Regions from separate parts of the Paenibacillus sp. 2KB_22 genome, predicted to be linked through region 1. Evidence: riboswitches for the same ligand, from Rfam matches in the RefSeq annotation. Region 1 holds a riboswitch; each other region holds the start of a gene.
What was found. A riboswitch is a leader RNA that binds a small molecule or an ion and turns the genes downstream of it on or off. The one in region 1 is predicted to bind thiamine pyrophosphate.
Positions count from the first base shown of each region.

Region 2: linked by a shared signal. The riboswitch ahead of AB4111_RS26445 (ABC transporter ATP-binding protein) and the one ahead of thiC (phosphomethylpyrimidine synthase ThiC) in region 1 are both predicted to bind thiamine pyrophosphate.
Region 3: linked by a shared signal. The riboswitch ahead of AB4111_RS12810 (thiamine phosphate synthase) and the one ahead of thiC (phosphomethylpyrimidine synthase ThiC) in region 1 are both predicted to bind thiamine pyrophosphate.

Region 1 covers NZ_JBFRHG010000010.1:51,843-60,172, reverse strand. The annotation lists gene AB4111_RS29360 (HAMP domain-containing sensor histidine kinase) at 1-156, opposite strand, end outside; gene AB4111_RS29355 (response regulator transcription factor) at 149-847, opposite strand; gene AB4111_RS29350 (helix-turn-helix transcriptional regulator) at 1,156-2,106, shown strand; gene AB4111_RS29345 (zinc ribbon domain-containing protein) at 2,188-3,006, shown strand; gene AB4111_RS29340 (hypothetical protein) at 3,461-3,628, shown strand; gene AB4111_RS29335 (aspartate/glutamate racemase family protein) at 3,805-4,494, shown strand; gene thiC (phosphomethylpyrimidine synthase ThiC) at 5,024-6,808, opposite strand; TPP riboswitch at 7,229-7,342, opposite strand; gene AB4111_RS29325 (IclR family transcriptional regulator) at 7,490-8,233, opposite strand.
Region 2 covers NZ_JBFRHG010000006.1:241,322-249,651, reverse strand. The annotation lists gene thiE (thiamine phosphate synthase) at 1-238, opposite strand, end outside; gene thiD (bifunctional hydroxymethylpyrimidine kinase/phosphomethylpyrimidine kinase) at 238-1,050, opposite strand; gene thiM (hydroxyethylthiazole kinase) at 1,047-1,859, opposite strand; gene AB4111_RS26455 (ABC transporter substrate-binding protein) at 3,016-4,089, opposite strand; gene AB4111_RS26450 (ABC transporter permease) at 4,244-5,056, opposite strand; gene AB4111_RS26445 (ABC transporter ATP-binding protein) at 5,043-5,810, opposite strand; TPP riboswitch at 5,988-6,090, opposite strand; gene hisC (histidinol-phosphate transaminase) at 6,198-7,319, opposite strand; gene AB4111_RS26435 (ATP-binding cassette domain-containing protein) at 7,344-8,120, opposite strand; gene AB4111_RS26430 (ABC transporter permease subunit) at 8,145-8,330, opposite strand, start outside.
Region 3 covers NZ_JBFRHG010000002.1:421,935-430,264, forward strand. The annotation lists gene AB4111_RS12780 (C40 family peptidase) at 1-457, shown strand, start outside; gene AB4111_RS12785 (winged helix-turn-helix domain-containing protein) at 566-1,270, opposite strand; gene AB4111_RS12790 (ThiF family adenylyltransferase) at 1,390-2,445, opposite strand; gene AB4111_RS12795 (thiazole synthase) at 2,442-3,209, opposite strand; gene thiS (sulfur carrier protein ThiS) at 3,212-3,415, opposite strand; gene thiO (glycine oxidase ThiO) at 3,412-4,647, opposite strand; gene AB4111_RS12810 (thiamine phosphate synthase) at 4,662-5,357, opposite strand; TPP riboswitch at 5,551-5,660, opposite strand; gene AB4111_RS12815 (ABC-F family ATP-binding cassette domain-containing protein) at 5,736-7,286, opposite strand; gene AB4111_RS12820 (hypothetical protein) at 7,425-8,330, opposite strand, start outside.

The sequences.
Region 1 (8,330 bases):
GATATTACGATATTCCGCCAGCGGATCTTCTCTCCTGACCCCTGCATAATACATCTGCAACAGCCTGTACACGATAAATGTTACGGCGCCAGAAGACAGCATGCTCAGACCGACCAGCATAATCATCGTTGTGCGAAAGCTTCTGCGTTTAGTCATTGAACGTGTACCCCACGCCCCAGATGGTTTTAATAAACTTGTTCTTGTCCACATCTTCTCCGAGCTTCTTGCGCAGCGTCCGAATATGTACCATAACGGTATTGCCACTTTCGAAATAAGCCTCTCCCCATACCTTTTCAAAAATGCTTTCTGCGCTAAAGACCTGTTTCGGATTGCCCGCGAGCAACACTAAAATATCAAATTCCTTCGGTGTTAACTCCAGCGGTTTACCGTAAAGCGTCACGCTATGCTGCTCCGGTACAATGACAAGTCCGCCCTTTTCCAGAATCGAGCGCTGAACCGCCGCTGTGGACTGGCTAAATTGCAATGAACGCCGCAATTGAGAATTCACGCGTGCTACAAGCTCCATCGGGTTAAACGGTTTGGTCATATAATCATCGGCACCCATTACCAGCCCCGTAATTTTATCCATGTCCGAGGTTTTGGCACTCAGGAAAATGATCGGAAAATGATGCTGCTCCCGTATTTTACGAGTCACCTCGTACCCGTCCATACCCGGCATCATAATGTCCAGTACGGCCAAATCAATGGCATGTGTCTGAATCGCCTGTAGTGCCGACTGTCCGTCAGATGCCTTGACGGTATGATAGCCTTCTTTTTGTAAATGTAAAGCCACCAGATCCGCGATCTCTACTTCATCGTCCGCAATCAGAATCGTAATTCGCTTCATTGCTTATTTCACTCCTATATGGGATGCTGAGCAATATAACACCTATGAATCTAACAGATAAGTACAAGATAAACAATTGAAAGCAATGTTATATAAGTTGGACAAAAGTTTTACACAGTTCACTCCGATGACAGAATAACCTTCCAATCGCTGTTATCCCCAGATTTTTTGATTCCCTCTTTCAAAGGGGAAAATCCGGTGATAAAGGCGAACGCTTCGCTTTTTCAGGTTTTTTCTGCCCTCTCCGTTAAAGTGTAAAAGAAATAGCCCATTTATATAAACACAAATAAAAAAAGGAAGAGGTAGCTATGAAACTGGAGCGTTTGTTAGCCATCGTTGTACTGCTTATCAACCGGGGGCGATTACAGGCAAAAGACCTGGCCGATATGTTTGAAGTTTCCATCCGGACGATCTATCGGGATATCGACACATTGGGACAAGCCGGGATTCCCGTCGTGACCTATCAGGGAGCAAGCGGAGGCATCGGTCTGGCGGAAGGGTATCGTCTGGATCGCAATCTGTTAACCGACAAGGATCTTGTTTCCATCGTCACCGCCCTGCGCAGTATATCCACCTCACATACAAATGCTGCACGTGAACTGCTGGTGGAGAAGCTAAGTAGTATCGTTCCGGAAGCCAAAAATGAAGATTTTCAAGCCAGCACGCACCGATTCATCGTGGATCATTCAACGTGGACGCACCCTGAAGCGCTGCAACAGAAATTAAAAGTTATTGATCAGGGAATCGATCAGCTTCAATGCATTTATTTCGCCTATTGCAGCGCCGAAGGCGCACAGACCTATCGTACGGTTGAACCCCACACGCTTGTACTGAAGAGGCACGCGTGGTATCTGTATGCTTTTTGCCATGAACGAAATGAATTCCGCATGTTCAAGCTGGTTCGTATGAAAGACGTCTCTCTTGCTACAGAGCACTTTGAACGAAAATCCATCAACCTTCAAGACCGGCCGTGGCAGCAGGAATGGAGCCGGCCAGACAACCAGATTGGGATTACCCTGAGATTCCATGCCCGTATCCATCATCTTGCGGAGGAATGGTTCGGTATTGAAAATGTATTGCCTGACGGGAACGGCTATTATATCAGCCAGGTCGCTTTTCCAGAAGATAACTGGCTGTACGGCTTCATCTTGGGCTTTGGGGCGGATGTTGAGGTGTTGGAACCCTTGCATATTCGGGATAATGTGTGCCGTATAGCCGAACAAATTGTTCAAAATTATAAAACCTCCGCTCAAACCTGACAGACAGCTGTCCAGTTCCTCCCCGTATACTTCAAATATGTTCAGGTTGAAGTTGCATATATACCCAAGGAGGAATAAAAGATGAACGTTACTGTATGTCAAAGCTGCGGCATGCCACTCACCACCCCTGCCCAATTCGGAACGGAGGCAGATGGAGGCACAACCCGTGAGTACTGTATCTATTGTTACAAGGATGGGAAGTTCGCGCAGCCCGGTATTTCAATCGAAGGCATGACGGAGATGTGCACCGCCATTCTGAAGGACGAGGGCATGGATGAGGAATCCGCTCGTTCGATGCTGCGTAATCAGCTTCCTTTTTTGAAACGTTGGCGCACGAATACAACGGATCAACACGAAGTATCTCCAGCTGAAAACTCTGCCACTTCTGCTATACCGGGTCAGGTTACAACAACTCAATCGTTATCTGCCCAGCCCGTTCGTTATGTCACACTCCCAGGCAAACGTCTGGCCGGCATATCCGCCCGCACAACCAATGCCATTGAGATTAGTGGCAAAGGCTGTATTCAGGGACTCTGGAACAATTATTTTGCCTCAGAGCACCTCCCTGCACCCGAAGCTGCCCGCTATGGCTGTTACACAGATTACACCGATGGCATAACCGGAGAGTACACCATACTGGTAGGGCATGAGGTCAGTTCAGAGGAATCATTACCTGAAGGATTGGACGACACTCTGCTCCCGCCTGCAACTTACGCCGTATTCACTTCCAGAAAAGGGCCAATGGCAGAGGTAGTTGGCGAAGCATGGGGAGCCGTGTGGGCATGGGACAAACAAAGTGATCGTACGTTCACCGGGGATTTTGAATTGTATGATGAACGCAGCCTGAATCCCGAAAGTGTACAAGTGGACATATACATCGCTGTTCGTCAAAGTAGATAAAGCCAAGACTATACCACCTCAGACAGGATTAAAGTTTCATCGCATCCTTCTGTATATCATGCAAGCTGCCGAGTTCGATCGGCAGTTTTTTTGATGTTCATCCCATGATACAACCGTCTATAGTACCAAGTTAGTTAGCATGTAACCTACCTATTCAACCAGACAATATGCCTCATAAGCGGGTACCATTGACTTCCTTAAAATTGGGACTATTCACATAACAACCATTGCTATCCTCCCACACAAAACCTTTCAAATCAGGTCCTTTACTCCTGAATTTCCCTAAAACCGTTTACATCTCCCGAATACGGGGTAAAATCACTACAATCCAATTGGAATTACGCCTTAAACTCTTCTATTTCGTCTAACAAGTCACATGTACCTATATGCGCACCTGGCATGGTAACCAGTCGAAATACATAATTCAAAAAAATGTTTCAAAGGAGGAACCAAGATGATCCAAATGCCTATTCAGCAAATGATCCCGTACCATCACCAATATCCGCGCAACACGGCGACCACTGCTCCTAAAAAGGAGAATGAGAACACTCAAGGTCTATCCTTTCATGAAATTTTACAGCAAAAAATGGCGAAGAAAAATGCTTCTCCTTCCCTTAGATAAAATGAAAGCCGGACGATTGCCAGTCCGGTTATGAACCGTCTTTCCGCAGCTTGGCGGGAGGGCGGTTATTGGCGTTGAGCAGCGAACAACTGTACAGTTCTCAGACATGTTTCTATAATGGTTTAAATATCTATGAGATCCATGACACATACGAACTGGAAAAGGGGATTTAGCACATGATCACCATCGGTTGTTTTCACGCTCATTATTCCAACATCGCTTTAATTGAAGAGACGCTTGCTGCTTATGAAGTTGAATTGGTCCATTACGTCGATCCAGGTCTGGATCGTCTTAAACATGACGCTGACTTTTCCGATGTCTTCATCCACGAGAAAGTAGCCCAGACGCTCCGATGGATCGCCGAGTGTCATGCCGATGCCATTCTGGTCACGTGTACCCTGTTTGCGACAGTACTGGAGCAGGAATCCACACAGGTTCCTGTGCCTGTGATCGGCATAGATGATCCGCTATTGCAGGAGATGCGGCGAGTACCGGGAGATTACATCATCGTGTTCACCAACCCGGCAACCATTGAAGGAACGATGGCACGGGTGAATCAGGCGTTACAGCAAGCGGATGAGAATGGGCAGCCACACGTTGCCAAGGCATCTCAGACGGAAGCTGTGTGTATCCCTGGGACGTTTGAGTTGATTATGCGTGGAGATCAGCAAGGGTATCTCGAAGCGGTACGTGAGGGATTACAGCAGATTGCTGAGCAGTATCCGGGTAAAGCGGTAGTGGCAGCCCAACTGTCTATGGCTCCCGCAGCTGCTCAGGTTACAGCAGACACGGGCATTGCGATCCATAGTCCGCTGGCATTGCTTGCGGCGTATTTGGAGAGGAATTTGGGCGTGGCTCGACAGTAGTAGCTGATTTGGAGTGACATATTACAATCACTAAAAACATGTGAAAACCAGTATGTAGGCTCCTTTGCAAAATAAAAATGCTCTCGAACAAGAGCATTTCAAATGGTATAATCACTTTGTACAGCCAATTTGTGGTGGGAAATAGGCTTGCCTCCAGTGGGAGGTGATCCTATGAACTTCTCTTTTAACGACGTAATCGTGTTCGCGATGTTAATTATTGCGCTCCTGACATACATCGATCGTAAAAAGAAGTGACCCGCCACAGGTTGACGGCCTGACGGGTCACTTCATCTGAACTTGCTGCACTCGGAGGAATACCCACCGCAAATGCTGTGCAGGAGTAGCCATTGGCCTGGCTACTCTTATTGGTGTTTACTTACATTCATTTTATTAAACATCTGCTAGACAATCAACCATAATACTGATAAAAAGTATTATGAAGCTGATCAATAAGAGAAAAATACGACATGATAGCAGTATTCTCCCCTTCAAACGATGTCAGACTGCCAAGGTTAAGCTGAACCAGCGCCTAGGACCGTGTCCGATATTCCTCAGCCTTTTCCTGCATGCCCGCTGCTACAGCCTCATTCTCGGACAATCCTTTATCTGCCGCAAAGGCACGAATGTCCTGCGTAATGCGCATGCTGCAGAACTTTGGTCCGCACATCGAGCAGAAATGAGCTTCTTTGGCTCCTTCTGCCGGCAGCGTCTCATCATGGTAGGATAAAGCCCGTTCCGGGTCCAGTGACAGGTTGAACTGGTCTCTCCAGCGGAACTCGAAGCGCGCCTTGGACAATGCATCATCCCGGCGCTGAGCACGCGGATGACCTTTCGCCAGATCGGCAGCATGAGCTGCAATCTTGTAGGCAATAACCCCTTCCCGTACATCATCCTTGTTGGGCAGGCCCAGATGTTCTTTTGGCGTGACGTAACAGAGCATGGACGTGCCAAACCAGCCAATCATAGCCGCACCAATGGCGGACGTAATATGATCGTATCCCGGGGCAATATCGGTCGTTAGCGGCCCAAGTGTGTAGAACGGTGCCTCTTGGCATATCTCCATCTGTAGGTCCACATTCTCTTTGATCTTGTGCATCGGTACATGACCCGGGCCTTCGATCATTACCTGCACATCATGCTTCCACGCGATCTGCGTCAGTTCCCCGAGCGTAGCCAGTTCCGCCATCTGTGCTTCGTCATTGGCATCGTAGATACTGCCTGGACGTAGTCCATCTCCCAGCGAGAACGCCACATCATACCTTTTCATAATCTCGCAGATTTCTTCAAAATGAGTGTACAAAAAATTCTCCTGATGATGTGCCAGGCACCATGCTGCCATAATGGAACCGCCCCGGGACACAATGCCTGTCATGCGCTTGGCGGTCATTGGGATATAACGCAGCAGCACGCCTGCATGAATCGTAAAGTAGTCCACGCCCTGCTCTGCCTGCTCAATGAGCGTGTCACGGTATAATTCCCAGGTCAGCGCTTCAGCCTCGCCATTCACCTTCTCCAGCGCCTGATACAGCGGCACCGTGCCAATCGGCACAGGTGAATTGCGGATGATCCATTCCCGGGTAGTATGAATGTTTTTACCTGTGGACAGATCCATCACGGTATCCGATCCCCAGCGTACCGCCCAAGTCATCTTCTCGACCTCTTCCTCGATGGAAGAGGATACGGCAGAATTACCAATGTTGGCATTGATCTTCACGTGAAAATGACGACCGATCAACATTGGCTCACTCTCTGGATGATTGATGTTGGATGGCAGAATCGCCCGTCCACTCGCCAGCTCCTGCCGTACAAATTCCGGTTCCACGCCCTCACGAATGGCGGCGAACTCCATCTCTGATGTAATGACTCCCTGCCTCGCGTAATGCATCTGGGTCACACAGCGTCCTGGCTGTGCCCGCAGTGGTTTGCCACGTAATCCAGGGTACTCTTCGGTGCTGGCTCTCTTTCCGTCGGGTTTTAGTCCGTTATCCTCCGGTTTAACCGTACGGCCCTGATAAGCTTCAACATCGCCGCGCTCTGTGATCCAACGGGTGCGCAGGGCTGGCAGACCTGCACGGATATCCGCATGAAATGCGGGATCGGTCATGGGGCCGCTCGTATCGTAGACACGCAGCGGTTCGTTATGCTCCACCCCTTGGGGAGTATTCGTGTCATGAAGGGCTATCTCACGTTCCGGTACAGCAATGTCCGACCGTGAGCCCTGAATGTAGACTTTGCGGCTGCCCGGAAAGGGCTGAACCCGTCCGGCCGCTCCTGTTTCTTTTTCCACCTGCTGACCGTTATGTTCCTGTTCCATCGCTTGTTGTCCCGTTTGATTTCCAATACTCATGTTTACTCGTCTCCTCCTCCGTGTTCGTTCGCTTGGTTTGGTTGGTAGCATCATTGCTCGCTTACACACCTATCCCAAATCATGCAGAGCGCAGAGAAGAAAGAGCGATCCTTTACCAGACCAGCGGAGACATTATTCATGTACAGTTAACGACAGAACGGAGGGTACCACAGATCATGAACCTGTGATAGCATCTCTCTTCATCCAAGCCCACTTTCGCAGGTTATTGAAAAAGCAGTCCATGGAATGTGTATTATCTCGCCCGTTCACTGTATATAAAAAAAGCCAGTCCCCTAAGGAACCGACTTTAATGTCCATCACCAATAATGCTCCTGGTTGCAGCTCCATAACGGAGTTCTGCAAGAGTCACACATGTGGTGGTTGTGGTCATATCGCCGATTACTTCCCTACGCTGGTATGATCCAGATCAGGTGCTAAGGGTCCGGAATCTCATGCGATTCCGTCTCAGTCCGGACAATTCGGACTCCCCCAGTAACGTTAAAAGTTGCGGCATACATAAGCCGCCGTTCATATTCAATAAAGCTGGCCCCGCTGGGCCGTCCATTACAGAGTAGCGCAACCGGAACATAAAAACAACCTTTATATTCCAGAACACCAACTCAATTGGAGAAAAACCTTACATCAACATCAGGATAGCATGAGCCCCATCTGCGTAGCAGCTTCCTTTAGCACCGGTGCGTATTCATGCAATGTCTCCTGCGAGAGTCGACTAACAGGCCCTGAGACCGAGAGGGCAGCCGCAATATTGCCTCTACGATCCATAATAGGTACAGATACCGCGGCAGCTCCCGGCTCACGCTCCTCATAACTCGTCGCATATCCGTTATCCCGGATATCTCCCATTTGCGCCAAATACACCGCCGGATCAATAAACACCGGCCATTCCGGCCCGTTCATCAGTTCCTCACGATCCTCATCCGTGGCAAACGCCATCAAGACTTTGCTGGAAGCGCCCACAGACAGCGGAAGTCTAACACCAACGGGAGCGACTCGGCGAATCGCCTGATCACTTTGCACAGCTTGAATCCGTATCCTTTCACTCCCATCACGCAAGTACAGACTTACCGTCTCCCCCAATCGATCTCTCAGTCGCTCCATCGCAGGCAGCAGCAGAATAGCGGGATCATCACTGCGAGACATATGAGCCGACAGCTCCCAGATTCGGATGCCAAGTCGATACTTCTCTGTTGCTGCATCGCGGATTACGAACCCTCGATCCTCCAGTGTAGCCATCAAACGGTGCACTGTACTTTTGTGCAGGCCGATCTGGCTGGCAATCTCGGTGAGCCCCAGATCACTGCGTGTGGTAAAACATAATAATATATCCAGCGCCCGTTCCACAGCCCGGACGGTTAACTTACGATCTTCCATGGCATAATGCCCTCCTCATGTTTCATCACATGAAACTTGGTTACATAAATTATATGAGAAACGGTCTCATCTGTAAACCAAAAAGAGCCAAAATTGA
Region 2 (8,330 bases), on a different contig from region 1:
CGTTCACGATGAACGGGACCCCGTGCTGGCTGCACACCTCGCGAAGCCGCATCGCAAGCGTCATGCGAGCTTCGCCAGACAGAGCGCCAGTTCCCTTTTCGCGGAACTGGAACAGCGTAATGCCGCCAGCAATGGCTTGGCGCAGCACCTCGACAGGGTCTTGCGTCGTATTAACGCTGCCCATGACCAAATACACCTGCATCGCGCGTCGTACCGCCTCTGCATCCCAAGGGCGCATCACTGTTCACCCCGCTGTCTGCGCTGATACGCAAAATGATTCGTTGGCCCATGTCCGGCCCCAATCCCCAGCTCGTCTTCAATGGCTGCCTGAATGAATGCTCGCGCGGTCGTAACGGCAGCCAGAACGGGTGAACCCTTGGCTAACTCTGCGGTGATCGCAGCAGAGTATGTGCATCCTGTTCCGTGTGTATGACGTGTTACCACACGAACATTCTCCAGATAATGAAAAGACTGCCCATCGTAGAGCACATCCACGATCATGCCACTTCCTTCATCATGACCACCTTTGACCAAAGCATACGTTGAGCCCATCTGTACAATCCGTCTCGCAGCCTCTTCCCGCTGACTGAGATTCGTGATGGACATTCCGGTAAGTAGTTCCGCTTCCGGAATATTAGGCGTTGTGATTAGGGCATGGGGCAGCAGCTCTGTAACCAGCGCCTGTACAGCTTCCTGCTGGAGCAGGGGGGCGCCGCCTTTGGCGACCATCACGGGATCGATGACCAGATTAGACCAACGGTATTGCTGCCACTTCTCAGCGACTAGTCGAATAATCTCGGCACTATAGAGCATACCGGTCTTCGCCGCGATTGGCTGAAAGTCTTCTCCGGTTGAGTCCAATTGCTGGGCAATGCCATCGTAAGGGATGGGAAAGACACCCTGTACACCTGTTGTATTTTGGGCAGCTATAGCCGTGATAACCGTCATGCCGTATACCCCAAGCTCCTGGAACGTTTTCAGATCGGCCTGAATTCCTGCACCGCCCCCGTTATCAGAACCTGCAATGGTTAGCGCTTGAGCAATGCTCATATTGCACCTCCACGGATCTGAAGGACTTGTGCGCGTTCTGCCAAGAGGTCTGGTGTTACTTGTGCCAGTTGATTCAACAATTCAATCTGGAAGCTGCCCGGCCCCTGATGAGCTGTGTGCTCTGCCGCGAGTTCAGCTGCTACGCCATAAAAAGTGAGTGCTTCAACAACACTGTCCAGAAGATCGGCTTCCGATACCGCGATGGCAGTAAAAGCACCAATCACCGAACTGAGCAGACAGCCAGCACCCGTGACCTGAGTGAGCAAGGCATGACCATTACTTGTGAGGAATGTGGATTGTCCATCGGTAATGATATCTTCTTTTCCCGTGATGACCACGACACAGCCAAGATGTTGTGCTGCCCGCTCCGCAATTCCAATCCGGTCACCTTCACCTGATCCTGCATCGACACCTTTGATACTCCAGCTTTCACCAATGACATTGGCGACTTCCGCTACATTGCCTCGCAGTACCGTGAGACGAAGCTCACGAACGAGCATCTGAACGGTTTCTGTACGATAGGCAGTTGCGCCTGCACCGACGGGATCAAGCACCACAGGCACATGATGCGCATTAGCAGATTGGCCTGCAAGTCGTATCGCCTGAACAACTTTGTCATCCAGTGTCCCAATGTTGAGTACCACGGCGCCTGACATTTTGGCGACATCAGCGACCTCTTCATGAGCATAGGCCATAAAAGGGGACGCACCAAGTGCAAGCAAACCATTGGCTGTGAAGGGAGCAACGACAAGGTTGGTAATATTGTGTACCAGCGGATTTTGCGCACGAACACGTTCCAGATAAGACATATAATTTCCTCCTTGTTTTGAGTAACCCCACCGACAGAATTCCGATATGTTGGGTCACTCAGCAGAATAATAGGATATGAGTCTCCTTGCCTGAGTATGGCGCAGAGTGTAATGACAACAAGAGGTATGAAAGCAGCGGTAAAATAGAAACGTAAAAATAAATCAATTTCATAAACTCACTAAAATGAATTTTTGTAACTGAATATAGATAAACTGAATCTTCTTGCACTATGTCTGTCCTTGATTGAAACAGCTAAAGGTTGCATGCATAGATAGAAACGCTGATGTACAAAAAAGCAACAATATTAAAACGAAACAGTACAAAATACATAATAAAGAAAGTGGAGCCAGGGCCTGTTTCCAAACTCAGGCAAGCGATACGGTGATGGACGTAAGCGTCCAAATAGAGTCATAAAGACCAACACCAACATCACACCAAGACCAAGCTGGCAGCTCTTTTGGCGAATTCCTTGCGCATGGTCAGACGGTGTTTCTAAAGAACCCAGGACATCTTATTTGGCGGTCAAATCCTACTTTTGAAATGTAAGGAACGTCAGACACGTTATTTCCCAGAATTCCTTGATTAAAACGCTGCAAACGGCTGTTTATTCTGATATAGCGTGTCTCAGATTCCTTAGATTTCTGAGACTGCTTTAAATCCTTGAATAAGACGTCTCAGATTCGTTAGCGCTCGCCGCATGCTCTACTCTGAACACATTAAGGTGTTCAGCTCACGGTAGAATTGAAGATGTGCGCTAATGTACATGACCAAATGCATAGCACCAAGCCGCCCAAACGTATACAAGGTACTCGATCGCATACCATGTCAACCAAACGCATACAAGGTACTCGATCGCATACCATGCCATCCAAACGCATACAAGGTACCTGATTGCATATCATGTCATCCAAACACATATCATGCCACCCAAATGCATACCAACAAGCTCCCTAATTCACATCAAGCCACTTAGGATTGCTAAAAATTCTGATGCTCCAAAGCTTGCTCCAGCTAATTCCCTTTCGGAAACCTTTTACATCTCGCAAACCTTGATGCCCCTAACGCAACGGTCTTGCTAACTTTTCTTTCATTCCTCTTAGTTTCCGATCCCTTTCTTTTAGTCACTTTCGCTTCATTCACGTTGCTCTACTTTACTTACTCTCCTTGCAGATTAATAAACGCATCCTCGGCTTTCACCGAATCCGGAATCAATTCAGTTGTAACGAGCCATGCACGTACATTCTCCCACGACTCCATTTCCTGCCGACCAAACTTCTGACCGTCTTCATTCATAAGTGGCAGTAGAATAGCCAGGCTTTTGGTTTCGATCTCCGGGTCAAGCGGAGACGTTTCATTCTCATGAGCCAGCAGAATATTCAAGGCTTCCTGTGGATGCTCAGTCACATATTTTTGTCCTTCCTGAATCGCTTTGACGAACCGGGTAAGCTGTTGTTTTTTTGCTTGAATGCCAGCTTCACTTGCGGTCAGGACCAATTCATAATAATCAGGTACGCCATAGTCGACAGGGTTAATGGATTTCATGGCATGGCCTTCTTTCTCCAAAATCAATTGTTCATGGTTAATAAAACCACCCATAATCGCATCCGCCTGTCCGGAAGCCAGGGAAGGAATCAGATCGAATCCAACATCGACCAGATTCATGTTATCCGGGTTGCCACCATCGTGGCTAATCATCGTACGTACCATCGCTTCATACAGCGGAATCGAAGAATAACCGACAGTTTTTCCGTCAAGATCTTTGGGTGAACTCACGTTGCCATTGGCTTCGGTCAACAGATGAACAAGCGGGTGCCGAACAACAGCAGCAATCGAACGTACAGGAATGTTCTCGCCACGCGCGAGCAAAATTTGGGGCTGGTAGCTTAGGGCCAGATCAATTTTACCGGCAGCAACAAGTTTGAGTGAATCATTAGTATCCGCTGGCATCTGAATTTCGACATCCAGACCTTGGTCTGCAAAGTACCCTTTTTCCTGAGCAACGTAGATGAAGGAATGTACTGCATTCGGGTACCAGTCGAGCATGATGGACAGTTTATCTTTGGTGTCTGATGCTGGTTCTGTTGTAGACGGATCTGTTTGCTGTGCGTTGGTTGCGGAATCTGTTGTTGGCGTATTTTGGCTGGTGCCCGCGGGGCTGCATCCGCTAACAATCAGCAACAGGATTATGAGCATCATAGGGAGCAGGGAGTATATGCGTTTGTTATTCATAATGGAAGTTCCTCATTTCATTGGTTAAGGTTTGTAGGAAATGAACAGCAGGATGTTAACGGACAACGTGATGACTGAAACATAACTGCTGATATGTGAAAAAAGTGTTTGGAAATCATACTTCCTATCATTAAATCGGGTTCACTCTCGAAGATTATCCGGTCTTTCTTTTGCCTCCATGACGGCGTGTGCCAAACCGTTTCTCCAGCCAGGCAATTAATACAAACAAAACGATCCCGAGCAGGGATAACAGCACAATAGCGGCGAACATCGCGTCCGTGTTCATGTTGCTGGACATGCGGCGGCTGAAGTATCCGAGACCTTTGCTGCCACCGAGCCATTCGCCAATCGTTGCACCAACCACGCAGTACACCACAGACAACTTTAGCCCCGAGAAAAAAGAGGGAAGTGCAAGTGGAACCTGGAGTTTGCAAAAAATATCCCACTTGCTGGCACCCATGGTGAGCAGCAGTTCACGCTGCTCTGGATCGCCTTGGCGAAGGCCATCGTAGGTACTCACCACAATGGGGAAGAATGCGATTAGGAATACCACCGCGACTTTGCTCCACAGCGTGTAGCCAAACCATAGGATGAAGACGGGGGACAGGGCAATCAGCGGGATCGTCTGACTGATTACGATGAAGGGATATAACGCTTTTTCAGTCGACCGATTCATATGCATACCAGTTGCAAGTGCAATTCCGGCACCAATGGACAAGCCAAAACCAACGACAACCTCCATCAAGGTAGCAGGCAGATGTGTAGCCAGCAGGAGGTAGCGATGCTCATACAGGGAGCTGGCAATCGCCGTTGGGGCTGGAATGATGAAGGAGGGCACCCATCCCATACGCACAATCCACTCCCAGAAGACAAGCAGCAAGAGCATGAGCCAAAGAAACAGACCATAACGGGCAAGCCAACGCCTTACGTTATCCTTCATGCAGTCTCCCAAGTTACCTTCTCGCATGCAATTGTTCCTCCAGTCGTCGTCTCATCTGAACGAGCGCCGGTTCGTAGATCATGTCCGAATGTCTTGGACGTGGCAAAGGTACCATCAAATCCTGTAGCTGTTGGCCTTGGCGCCCCGGAGTTAACAGGATAATCCGATCACTGAGCAGCAGGGCCTCTTCAATGTCATGCGTAATAAACAACACGGTTTTGCCCAGGCCTTCCCAGAGCTCCAGCAGCCAGCGATGCATCTCCCGCTTGGTTAAGGCATCGAGTGCGCCGAATGGTTCATCCAGCAGCATGAGTTGGCCACCTGTCAGCAAAGTACGAAGCAGCGCGACACGCTGGCGCATGCCACCCGACAGCTCGTCCGGGTAAGCATGCGCGTAGCCGGATAAGCCAAATCTGTCGAGCCCTGCCAGAATATCCGCTCGAATTCTTCCCTTATCCTGCCGCTCTGGAGCAAGTTCAGCAGGGAGCATGCAATTCTCCATGACGGTTCGCCAGGATAACAGGAGGTCCTTTTGTGGCATGTAGGCCACCTGCCCCAGTCGCTTTCCTTCAGAGACCCAAGGAATTTCTATGGTTCCATGGGTTGGCTCAAGCAGGCCTGCCAGCAGCTTGAAAAGGGTGCTTTTACCGGAGCCGCTAGAGCCGATGAGCGAGACGAATTCGCCGTTGGCTACACGCATCGACACATTGGAGAGCACGGGGGAATCCCTTTTTCCCGGGAAAGCGTAGCTCATGTTGTGAATGGTTATGTTATTATCCATCTCGTTCTGTTCCCCCTTGTTATTCCAAATTCAACTTCAAACTGCGGGATCTTTAATTACACTCTTCTGATCTGCCCGCAGAACGCGAAAAAGACCCACCCATTTCCGGAGAAATGAGTGGGTCTGTAAGTTCAATTCACATTAAATTTCATCATCAACATGAAAAAATCCGCTTACTGAAAGGCCGCTCCACTTCCCTCCGCTGGTATGATCCAGATCAGGTTCAAAGGGTCCGAATCATTCGATTCGTCTCAGCCGTAAGGCTCCCCTAGTGCAATGTTCAAGATATGCAGTTGTGTGTTCAGCATATATCACATGCAAGTGGAATGTAAAGGGGGCGCTCGGAAAGAATGTGAGTACTGTAAGTTAGAAAAGTAACCCAGGATTCTAACCGCTTGAATGTAACAGCGAATCAAGCTGACCGATCAGACGGACAATCTGCTCAGGCGTGCCAATCGTAATCCGAAGCCAGGTAGGCATACCGAATTCGGTACCGCCGCGGACAGAGATGCCTCTGTTCAACAATTCTTGGGTAATCGGGCCACTATCCTGCAACAGATCAACCATGATGAAATTCGTTTCGGAAGGGATATAGGGTAATTTCCACTGATCAAAGGTTTGCATTAACGTTTCCCGTCCCTGACGATTGTAATCCAGGCAATGAGAGACAAATTCATGATCGTCCAGACTGGCCGAAGCAGCGGCTTGGGATGTGGCTGTCAGACTTATGGGCAGCTTGACCCGGTTAATGCCTTCAATGATGCTTTCATTCCCGATGCCATATCCGATTCGTAGGCCGGCAAGTCCATATATTTTGGAGAAGGTCCGTAAAATAATCAGATTATTGTACTGCTCCAGCAGCTTAACCGTATCCGGATAATCTTCACTTTCCGCGAATTCATAATACGCTTCGTCCAGGACAACCACGACATGGGAAGGAACGTGTTCGAGTAAACCCAGCAGGGCATCTGCCGTGAAAATGGTTCCGGTCGGATTATTCGGATTGCACAGCCAAATAATTCGGGTAGAAGCATTAATCCGTTGCCGGAATTCCTCCAGGTCCAGCGAATGGTTGACCAAAGGTACTTCATGTATGACCCCGCCTGCCAGTAGCGTAGCACCCTTATACCAATTAAAGGAGGGGACCGGAATGAGTGATTCCTCGCCGGGATTAAGATATGCTTGGGCGGTCAGGGTCAGGAGCTCGAATGATCCACTGCCAAATACCAGTTGGGAGGTACGCACACCCAGCCGCTCCGCAAGCTTATCACGCAGCAGTTGGCTGGAACCGTCGGGGTATTGTGCCAAAAGATCGGAGCCGAGCGATCTGACCGCTTCCGCTGCCAGGGGAGAAGATCCAAACGGATTCTCGTTCGCTGCGAGTCGATCTACACTTTCCAGTCCCAGCTCCCGCCGAATCTGTTCCATGGATTTGGCAGGTGTATAGGCTGGAATTTGATTTAACAGGTCTTTGACAGGAGGAGAGGGAACAGGTGAAAGGGATTGCATGATCATACCTTCTTTCCAATAGAATTAGATCGAGAATGATATCTGTTTCTGGGCAATCTGCTGTGCTGTTTCTTGTGGAGGAGTCAACAACCGATTCAGAATCAGATTTTCAAAATGAGCAAACCCGCTGTCCCGAACGCGTGGCCGCTCCAGCGTAATTCGGGTATCCATCGTTATATGACCGTCCTCAATTAACAGCACCCTGTCAGCCAGCGCCACCGCCTCACTGACATCATGCGTGACCAGAATGACAGTCAGACCTTCTTCTACCCACAAGCGTTCGATTAAACGCTGCATCTCAATACGGGTCAATGCATCCAATGCACCGAGCGGTTCATCCAGCAGCAATAATCGCGGATGACTCGCGAGTGCCCGTGCCAAGGCGACACGTTGTTTTTGCCCGCCTGATAATACTCCTGGCCAGTCACCTTCACGCTCTTCAAGTCCTACATTGCGAAGCGACTGGCGTGCATCCTCCTTGTTCTTGTCGGGGATGCCCAGCCGTACATTGTCGAGCACGGATTTCCAAGGCAGCAGCCGGGCTTCCTGAAACAGAAATCGTGTCTCAGGTGCTGTAGTGCCAAGCTTTCTGTTACCCAGCATAATGCTTCCGGAAGAGGGGGGTTCCAGCCCGGCGATCAGACGTAACAGCGTACTTTTGCCACAGCCGCTTCGTCCAACGATAGCTACAAACTCCCCTTTTCTTACACTGACGTTGATGTCGGATAGAATCGTGCGCTGATCATATGATTTCTGTACCCCATCCACTTGAAGAAAGGGGCTGATCTGACTTGTGCTCATGGATTCATTCACGCTCCTTTGGCTTTACTTGCGGGATATAGCTGGGTTCCAGCGCAGCCAGCGCCGTTCCAGCCATTTGGCGATGGTATCGGACAGCTTGCCCAGCAGGGCATATAGCAGAATGCTTAAGACAATTACGTCCATTTGCATGAATTCCCGCGCGTTCATCGCCATGTATCCAATCCCGGCATCCGCCGCAACCGTCTCGGC
Region 3 (8,330 bases), on a different contig from region 1:
GTGCGCTACACTAGGTTTTGGAGCTGTATTAATGACTAATGCCCCTGTTGCACAGGCAGCAACTGCATCTGTGTCCACAGGTCAACAAATTGTTAACTATGGTAAAAAATTCACTGGAACTCCATATGAATTTGGTGCTTCAACATCAACAACCAGGGTTTTTGACTGCTCTTCCTTTATGAAATATATTTTCAAAAAGTATGGTGTAGACTTGCCGCGTACTTCCGTGAAACAATCCAAAGAAGGTAAAGCTGTGTCCAAAGCTAATCTGCGTGTTGGCGATCTTGTATTCTTCTCCAGCGGTAGCCGTTCTACAGGCTCCAACGTTACTCATGTAGGCGTATATGCAGGTGACGGAAAGATTCTGCATACGTATGGATCTCCAGGCGTAACGATCTCGGATCTGAACTCCGGTACTTGGAAGAGAACTTACGTTAAAGCTCGTCGTGTACTTTAGAACCGTTTATAGTTAATGAGTAAGGGCCGGAGGATATGTTCCGGTCTTTTTCTTTACCCTTTTTTCGTCACACTTTAAACTGGAGATTCATGGAATGCGGTGAAATATCTAATTTTTATCATGAAGCATATAACCGATCCCACGCACAGTATGAATCAGTTTCACACTTCTTCCCTTATCCACCTTAACCCTCAGATGTTTGATGTACACGTCCACAACGTTGGTATCCATGGCATACTCATACCCCCATACTTCCCGTAAAATATCACTCCGGGTACATGCTTCATTCACATGCAACGCCAGAAATTCGAGCAATTCGTACTCTTTTGGCGTTAATGTCAGGTACTCACCCGCACGATTTACCCGCCTTGAACGTAAATTCACTTTGAGATCATGAACTACAATTACTTCTTCACCCTCTTGTGTTGCATTCGCAAAAACACGTAATAAGTTGCGTATTCTGGCTAGCATCACGGTCAAGTGGATGGGCTCCTCCATCACGTCATTAGCTCCGTAATCCAGCCATTCCACGATGAACTGAGGAGATGCATTTGAAGTGATAACCAGTAGAGGTATAACCTGACCTGTATCTATCCATCGTTTCAACTCTAATTTCTGATCCTGATCACGATGTGCATTCCCCTCTTCCCGGTCTACCAGGATGATCAGGCTAATATGCAGCGACGATGGCTCGACGGATTGGTTTAGTTCAGACCACTCCATTCGTTGCACCTCATACCCTTCAGCACATAAAACGTCGTGAATAAGGCTGACCTGCTCTCCTGCTCCAATCAGCAAAATGGCTGTTTTCACTGTTTCTCACCCGGCCTGTCTCTATCCCCGCTGCTCGTAGCAGTGGTTGGTACAGTTAGCATGCCGTAAAATGAAAAAGTCCATTCCCTCAAGGGAACAGACTTTGTTTCTTTCTTGCTTTAACCAAAGTAACGATGAACGAGCGTACGCGCTTCAGCTGTATCTTTTGTTCCGTGTACGAGGACACGTCCATCCTGGAATACGACCATTCTATGGGCTCCTGTTGTAAAAGAAACCAAAAACGGATTGGATTCCACTTTTCCTTCTTGAAGTCTATTCAAACGATCCGCGGTTTGTTGAAGATTCAGATTCATGCGCCGTGCAGGGCGGATCTGAACGGTATCCCTTCCACACAACACATCGGTTTTTTCCAGATTGGACGCAGAAAGATATGGATACGTTGCCGAAGGGCCGCACGAAGGACAGTCTTGCTTTTTCGCACCATCCACATTGATGGATATGTATTCGTTCCTCCACACGTCAAATGACAACAACTTGCGTCTCAATGCATTCGCATTGCCACTAAGCAGCTTCATCGCTTCTGCTGTCTGATTCGCCGTTACCATCTGTACCGCTTGTGGTATGATGCCAGACGTATCACAGGTATCTCCGCCCAGGGGGACTTCACCCAGCAAACAATTTAAACATGGCGTATCTCCAGGCATAAACGTATAGGTGATGCCGTAACTACCCACACATCCACCATAAATCCAGGGAATACGGTGCTTCTGTGCCATATCATTCATGAGTAGTCGGGTATCAAAATTATCCGTTGCATCCATGATCAAGTCTGTGTGCTGAACGAGTTCTTCTAGTTCCTCTACTCTGACATCCAATACTTTTCCTTCCACATGAACCGTGGAATTAATGGCAGATAAACGTTTTTCCGCCGCCATCGCTTTCGGCATCCGCTCTATTGCGTCCTGCTCTACATATAATTGTTGCCGCTGCAAATTACTCCACTCCACATAATCACGATCCACGATCGTTATGTGCCCGACGCCTGAACGAACTAACGTTTCGGCAATTCCTGTTCCGAGTGCACCAGCGCCTACAATTAAGACTTTGCTGTCGCTTAATCTGTCCTGGCCTTCCTTGCCAAGTGGCGCATACCTTTCCTGTCTGGAATACCGGTCGGCCTGCTCGGAGGAAATTGATTGTTGTTGATCTATCATGTATGAACCATTCCTTCCACCGGACTGCTGGCTGCTGCATAACGCTTCACAGGAATCATGCCTGCCTCATATGCCAGTCTACCTGCCTCCACACCCATTCGCATCGCTTTAGCCATATTGACCGGATTTCCTGATCCGGATACCGCTGTATTCAACAATACACCATCTGCCCCAAGTTCCATGGCATAAGCAGCATCTTTTGGAGAGCGCAACCCTGCATCCACAATCACAGGCACAACGGCCTGCTCAATGATAATCTCAAGGTTATACGGATTAATGATGCCTCTACCTGCTCCGATGGGAGAAGCGCCAGGCATTACAGCATGTACGCCAAGCAATTGCAGCCTTTTGGCCAGAATGACATCATCTGAAATATAAGGCAATACCGTGAAGCCCTTTTCAAGCAAAATTTCGCAAGCCTTGTACGTTTCAATCGGATCTGGGAGCAATGTCATTCCATCTCCGATGACTTCGACTTTTATCATATCACAAAGTCCCGAAGCCCGCGCAAGCTCGGCGATCCGCACCGCCTCTTCCGCTGTGGAAGCCCCAGCCGTATTCGGAAGAAGAGTGTATTGGTCCAGATCCAATGTATCTAGGAAATGCTTCTGGTTACGTTCCTCCAGATTCAGACGACGAACAGCAAAGGTTAAAACTTCCGTTCCAGATGCATCCACAGCCTGACTTTGCACTTCAAGATCCGAAAACTTGCCTGTTCCGAGCAACAATCTGGACTCAAACGTATATTTGCCAATGTTCAACATCATCAACCGCCTCCTACAAAATGTACAATCTCGATTCGATCGCCTTCTCTTAATGCCGTTGACTCATGATACTCACGCGTTAAGATATGCCTGTTCAGCTCAACAACTACAGTCTTGACTTGCAGGTCAAATGATTGGAGCAGTTTATCCACACGATTCAATCCGTCATCAATCTCCATCCGTTGACCATTAACAATGATATTCATTGCACTACTCCCTTTCTGTTCAATCGCTCAGGACTCAGCGCCTCAATTCCGAGTTCTTCTGAGCTTTTGCCAGCAAGCAACTCCGCGATAAGCCTGCCTGTTATCGCACTAAGCAAGATACCGTTACGGTAATGCCCAAAGGCAGCGAACAGCCCTGGTATACTCTTGCATGCACCTATATAAGGCAGTCCATCTGGCGTTGCCGGTCTTACGCCTGCCCACGCTCGTATATATTGCGCTTCTTTCAGTCCGGGTACCCAGTGGGTAGCCGCTGTTAGCAGCTTCTGAACACCCTGTACAGTAACGTTCAAATCCGTTCTGCCTGGCAGACTGGTTGCCCCGAGCCAAACTTCGCCATTGGCCTTGGGAACAATATAGATATCCTCTGCATAAACCGTTCTGTCAGGTCTGTACCCTGCATGTTCATCTGAGAACTGAACGGCAGCTATTTCTCCTTTTACCGACCACACAGGTAAGCTCAGATTCACATGTCTCATCAATTCTTCACTCTGTAATCCAGCAGCTATAATGACATGTTTGCATGTTATCTCACCGATCGATGTGCTGATCCCCTGCACACCGTGTTCGTTTGCTCGCACATGTATACCCTGTATGTCCTCCATAAACCGCGCTCCCATGGCTTGAGCAGAATCCGCATATGCCCTAGTTAGATGGACAGGAAGGATTTCACTCTCGTAAGGTCTGTAGTAGGCTCCATATGTATCTCGGTTAAGCCATGATGCCTCTTGTTGCAAAGTGGAACGATCCCACCATACCTCATCAACAGACAAACCGGAATTTCGATTGTTCTTATAGCGGCTTAATTCACTGTATGATCGAAACGGGGTTAGGAATCCATGGCGTTGCAGGCCAACCTCTATCCCACTGAGGGTTTCCATTAGCCCTTGTTGCTCAATAAGTAACTGCCTACTCTGCCTGGCAAGCTTAGCCATTAATGGATGAGCAAAATCCTCACTATCTGCCGCCAGCATTCCAGCAGCTGCGCAAGAAGTGCCTCCCGCAATCGCCGAACGTTCAAGCAACAGTACATCCTGTCCACGGGAAGCAAGCTCATATGCAATGGCACAACCAACAACGCCTCCGCCTACAATAATCGTTTCTGCATGAATCTTATCCGAATTATCAATTACACTTTTGCTTCTTGATTCCGTTTCAGATTTCAGTTGATGACTGAAATGATTCCTGTTCTGACCCGTTACGATCTCTTTCATCCTCTCATCTCCTTTCAGCGGCTCAGACTTCTTGTAGCAAGGATAGCCTGCCTTAATGATGCAGCGGCCTGATCCGGTGAATCGCTCGCCCATACATTCGAGATCACAGCGACTCCTTGTGCTCCTGCAGAGCGAATCGCGTCAATGTTTCCCGGCTCTATGCCCCCAATCGCCATGACAGGAATGGAGACACCTCTGCATACTTCATCAAGAGCATATAATCCTCTTGGTTCAAGATCTGGCTTACTGTTGGTTGAGTAGATATGCCCGAAGAAAAGGTAATCGGCTCCCTGTTCTTCAGCGATTTTTGCCTCATCGATGGAATGAACTGATACACCCAAACGAAGTCGCTGCATTTTACTTATGACAGCAGGGTTGTATTTACGTATCGCATCTTGCCCCCAATGAACACCGCCATAGAGATCATTCTGTGAAGGTAGTTCTGAACCATTGATAACGATGCGACAAGATGGAATACCAACGTTACGCAGACTTTCAGCCCAACCGATCTTGTCTTGCCATGTAAGTTGTTTCTCTCGTATGTGAATATAGTCCACCCATGGCCAAACGTCCTTGGTTGCTTTTACAAAAGATGATCGATCTCCTGCCCCCGTAGATACAACATGCAATTCAAATGATTCGTGAACATGTTCATGAAAAATTGCCGTACCCTCCCTTTCCTTCCAGGCGTGAATACTATGAAAACACAAAAAAAGCCACTCCCGTAGGGGAGTGGCTGCGTATTAATTATATATCCAGATGACTGACTGATGCATACAGTTCATTTCGTGCAATACAGCTAAAGACCTATAGCCGTAACGTTATACACGCAACTGCATGTTTCAATTCGCTAAGCAGACGGTTGAAATCTTTTTGAGTTGCCGTTTGCTCACGTCATTCACTGAAACGCGCTCGCCACTTCCCTACGCTGGTATGATCCAGATCAGGTGCAAAGGGTCCGGAATCGCATTCTTCCATCTCAGCCACATCGTGCGGCCCCCCTAGTGTTCATATGAAGTTGTAGCCTATGTTACCATAGACGGATTTTTTTGTCACCGTCATTTCTGTTAAACATTGTCTTAAATCGTCTAGTTTTTCTCAGACCATTCTTCGACATTCCATGTTTTGGTGACCCAACCCTCGTAGAAATCAGGTTCATGAGATACCAGCAACACCGTTCCCTTGAATTCTTGCAAGGCACGCTGCAACTCCGCTTTGGCTGTGACATCCAGATGGTTTGTCGGCTCATCGAATAAAATCCAGTTGCTTTCACGCATCAAGAGTTTACATAAACGAACCTTGGCTTGTTCTCCACCACTCAGCATGTTAAGCGGGCGAGTAATGTGCTCATTTTTCAACCCGCAGCGAGCGAGATGACCCCGAACCTCATTCTGAGTCAAATGTGAAAACTCATTCCAGACATCCTCGATCGGCGTGATATTTCCAGCACGAACCTCCTGCTCGAAATAGGCCGTTTCGAGATAATCTCCCAAAAAGGTTTTTCCACTCAGTGGAGATATTTTTCCCAGGATGGTTTTCAGCAATGTCGATTTACCCACACCATTACAGCCTACGATGGCAATTTTCTCACCGCGTTCAATCGTCATCGTCATTTTGGGCAGCAAAGGATACGTGTATCCAATTTCAAAATCAATGCCCTCAAAGACCGTTTTGCTGCTCGCGCGGGCATCCTTGAATTTGAACGTTGGTTTAGCCGCTTCATCTGGACGATCAATACGTTCAATCTTGTCCAGCTGTTTCTCCCGGCTCTTCGCACGACCTGAAGTTGAAGCCCGCGCCTTGTTACGCTGAATGAAATCTTCCTGCTTCTTGATGTACTCTTGCTGTTTCTCATATGCATCAATATGCTGGGCTTTATTCATATCAGCCATCTCCAGGAACTTGTTATAGTTCGCTGCATATCTCGTTAATTTGGCAAATTCCAAATGATAAATGACATTTACGACTTCATTCATGAATTCCGTGTCATGGGAGATTAAGAGGAACGCGTGCGGGTAGTCCTTCAGGTAACGTGACAACCATTCAATGTGTTCTACATCCAAATAGTTGGTCGGCTCATCCAGCAAAAGAGCTGTAGGTTTCTCGAGCAAAAGCTTGGCTAGAAGCACCTTGGTACGTTGTCCACCACTTAGAGCTGCGACATCTCGATCAAGACCAATTGCGGACAAACCAAGACCATTGGCCATTTCTTCCACTTTTACGTCAATCAGATAAAAGTCGCCCTGTTCCAGTTGTTCCTGAATATCGCCCATCTCTTCCAGCAACTGCTCCAGCTTATCTGGATCTGCATCTGCCATCTGGTCCGTAATATTCATCATTTCTTTTTCCAATTCAAGCAACGGAAGGAATGCATCCTTAAGGACATCACGAATGGTTTTGCCTGGCGTAAGCTTCGTGTGCTGATCCAGATATCCATAACGGACCTTAGGTGTCCATTCCACTTTTCCACTATCTTTAAGCAATTTACCGGTAAGGATGTTCATTAATGTGGATTTACCCACACCATTGGCACCAACAAGTCCTACTCGCTCTCCGGCAAGTAACCGAAACGATACATTTTTAAATAACGTGCGATCTCCAAAATTGTGACTTACGTTCTCTACTGACAATAAACTCATAAGATGAGGTTGCTCCTATCTATTAGACATTACTTTTGTTATTGTTCCGAAACCCTATTCTAGCACAGGTCCCGTCTTTTCTGAAAGTAATGTAAACAGTTCAGGAACCTCTTACATGATTTTTTCATACAGGCTACCCTAACGATTAGAGCATTTATATTCGAAATAGCCTTGTGCAGCTGCTTGTCTTGCGTCTGTAAACACCTCTTCAGCACGGTAACCATTACCACATGTGGAGGGATAGTAGTACTTGATACCCGTTAAAGGATCTACCCCACCTACGATGGCCGTTTTCTTCACAAGTCTGCCTCCACCGATCGCATAATTGTTGATCTTTTGGTCACCCACACCTATACCTTGGATAAAGGCCATAATCCCTGTATCGTTAATGGAGTTGTACCAATCTTCCTGCGCAATCAGGGGCATCGTAAACGTATAGGAAATACCGTTCTTTCTGGCAAACTCATTATGGCGGTTAATCACATTAGCCAGATCATCCTGTACAGTATTCACAATCCGGCTTCGTCGAACTTGTTCAAATACGCTGGTATTCTGAAGTAAAGGAATCTGTGTGGTTGAAGCCAGTTCTTTTTGAAATCCCTCAATCCATCTCCCTGCGCTTGCGTCGTAGGCATAGACGTAATCGTCCAGTGTAAAGTTAATACTGTTACCGTAAGAATCTGAATATGTATAAGGTTTCTTAGGGCTCCATACTTGTCTGAAAGAATCTTCACGAATACCTGTCAACTCTGTTTCTGTGGACAACATATAATAGCCATCGTAATCCAGAATAACCACAGCAGGAATGTAATTAAACATGTTTCGAATAGCTGCAGGATCATCTTGAATTCCCATATTCAAAGCCATCGTCTGAGTAAACGTCAACAAGGCAAGCTCCTTATCCGCTTTAACAAACTTGGTTGAATCATAACCTGCTTCATCATTTTGTTTCTCATTTTGATCCATGACTGCACCTGCATCCATGACCGCGGTTTGAAGTGCGGATCTGTATCGATGTCCAAGATAGATAGCCTCTTCGGCATC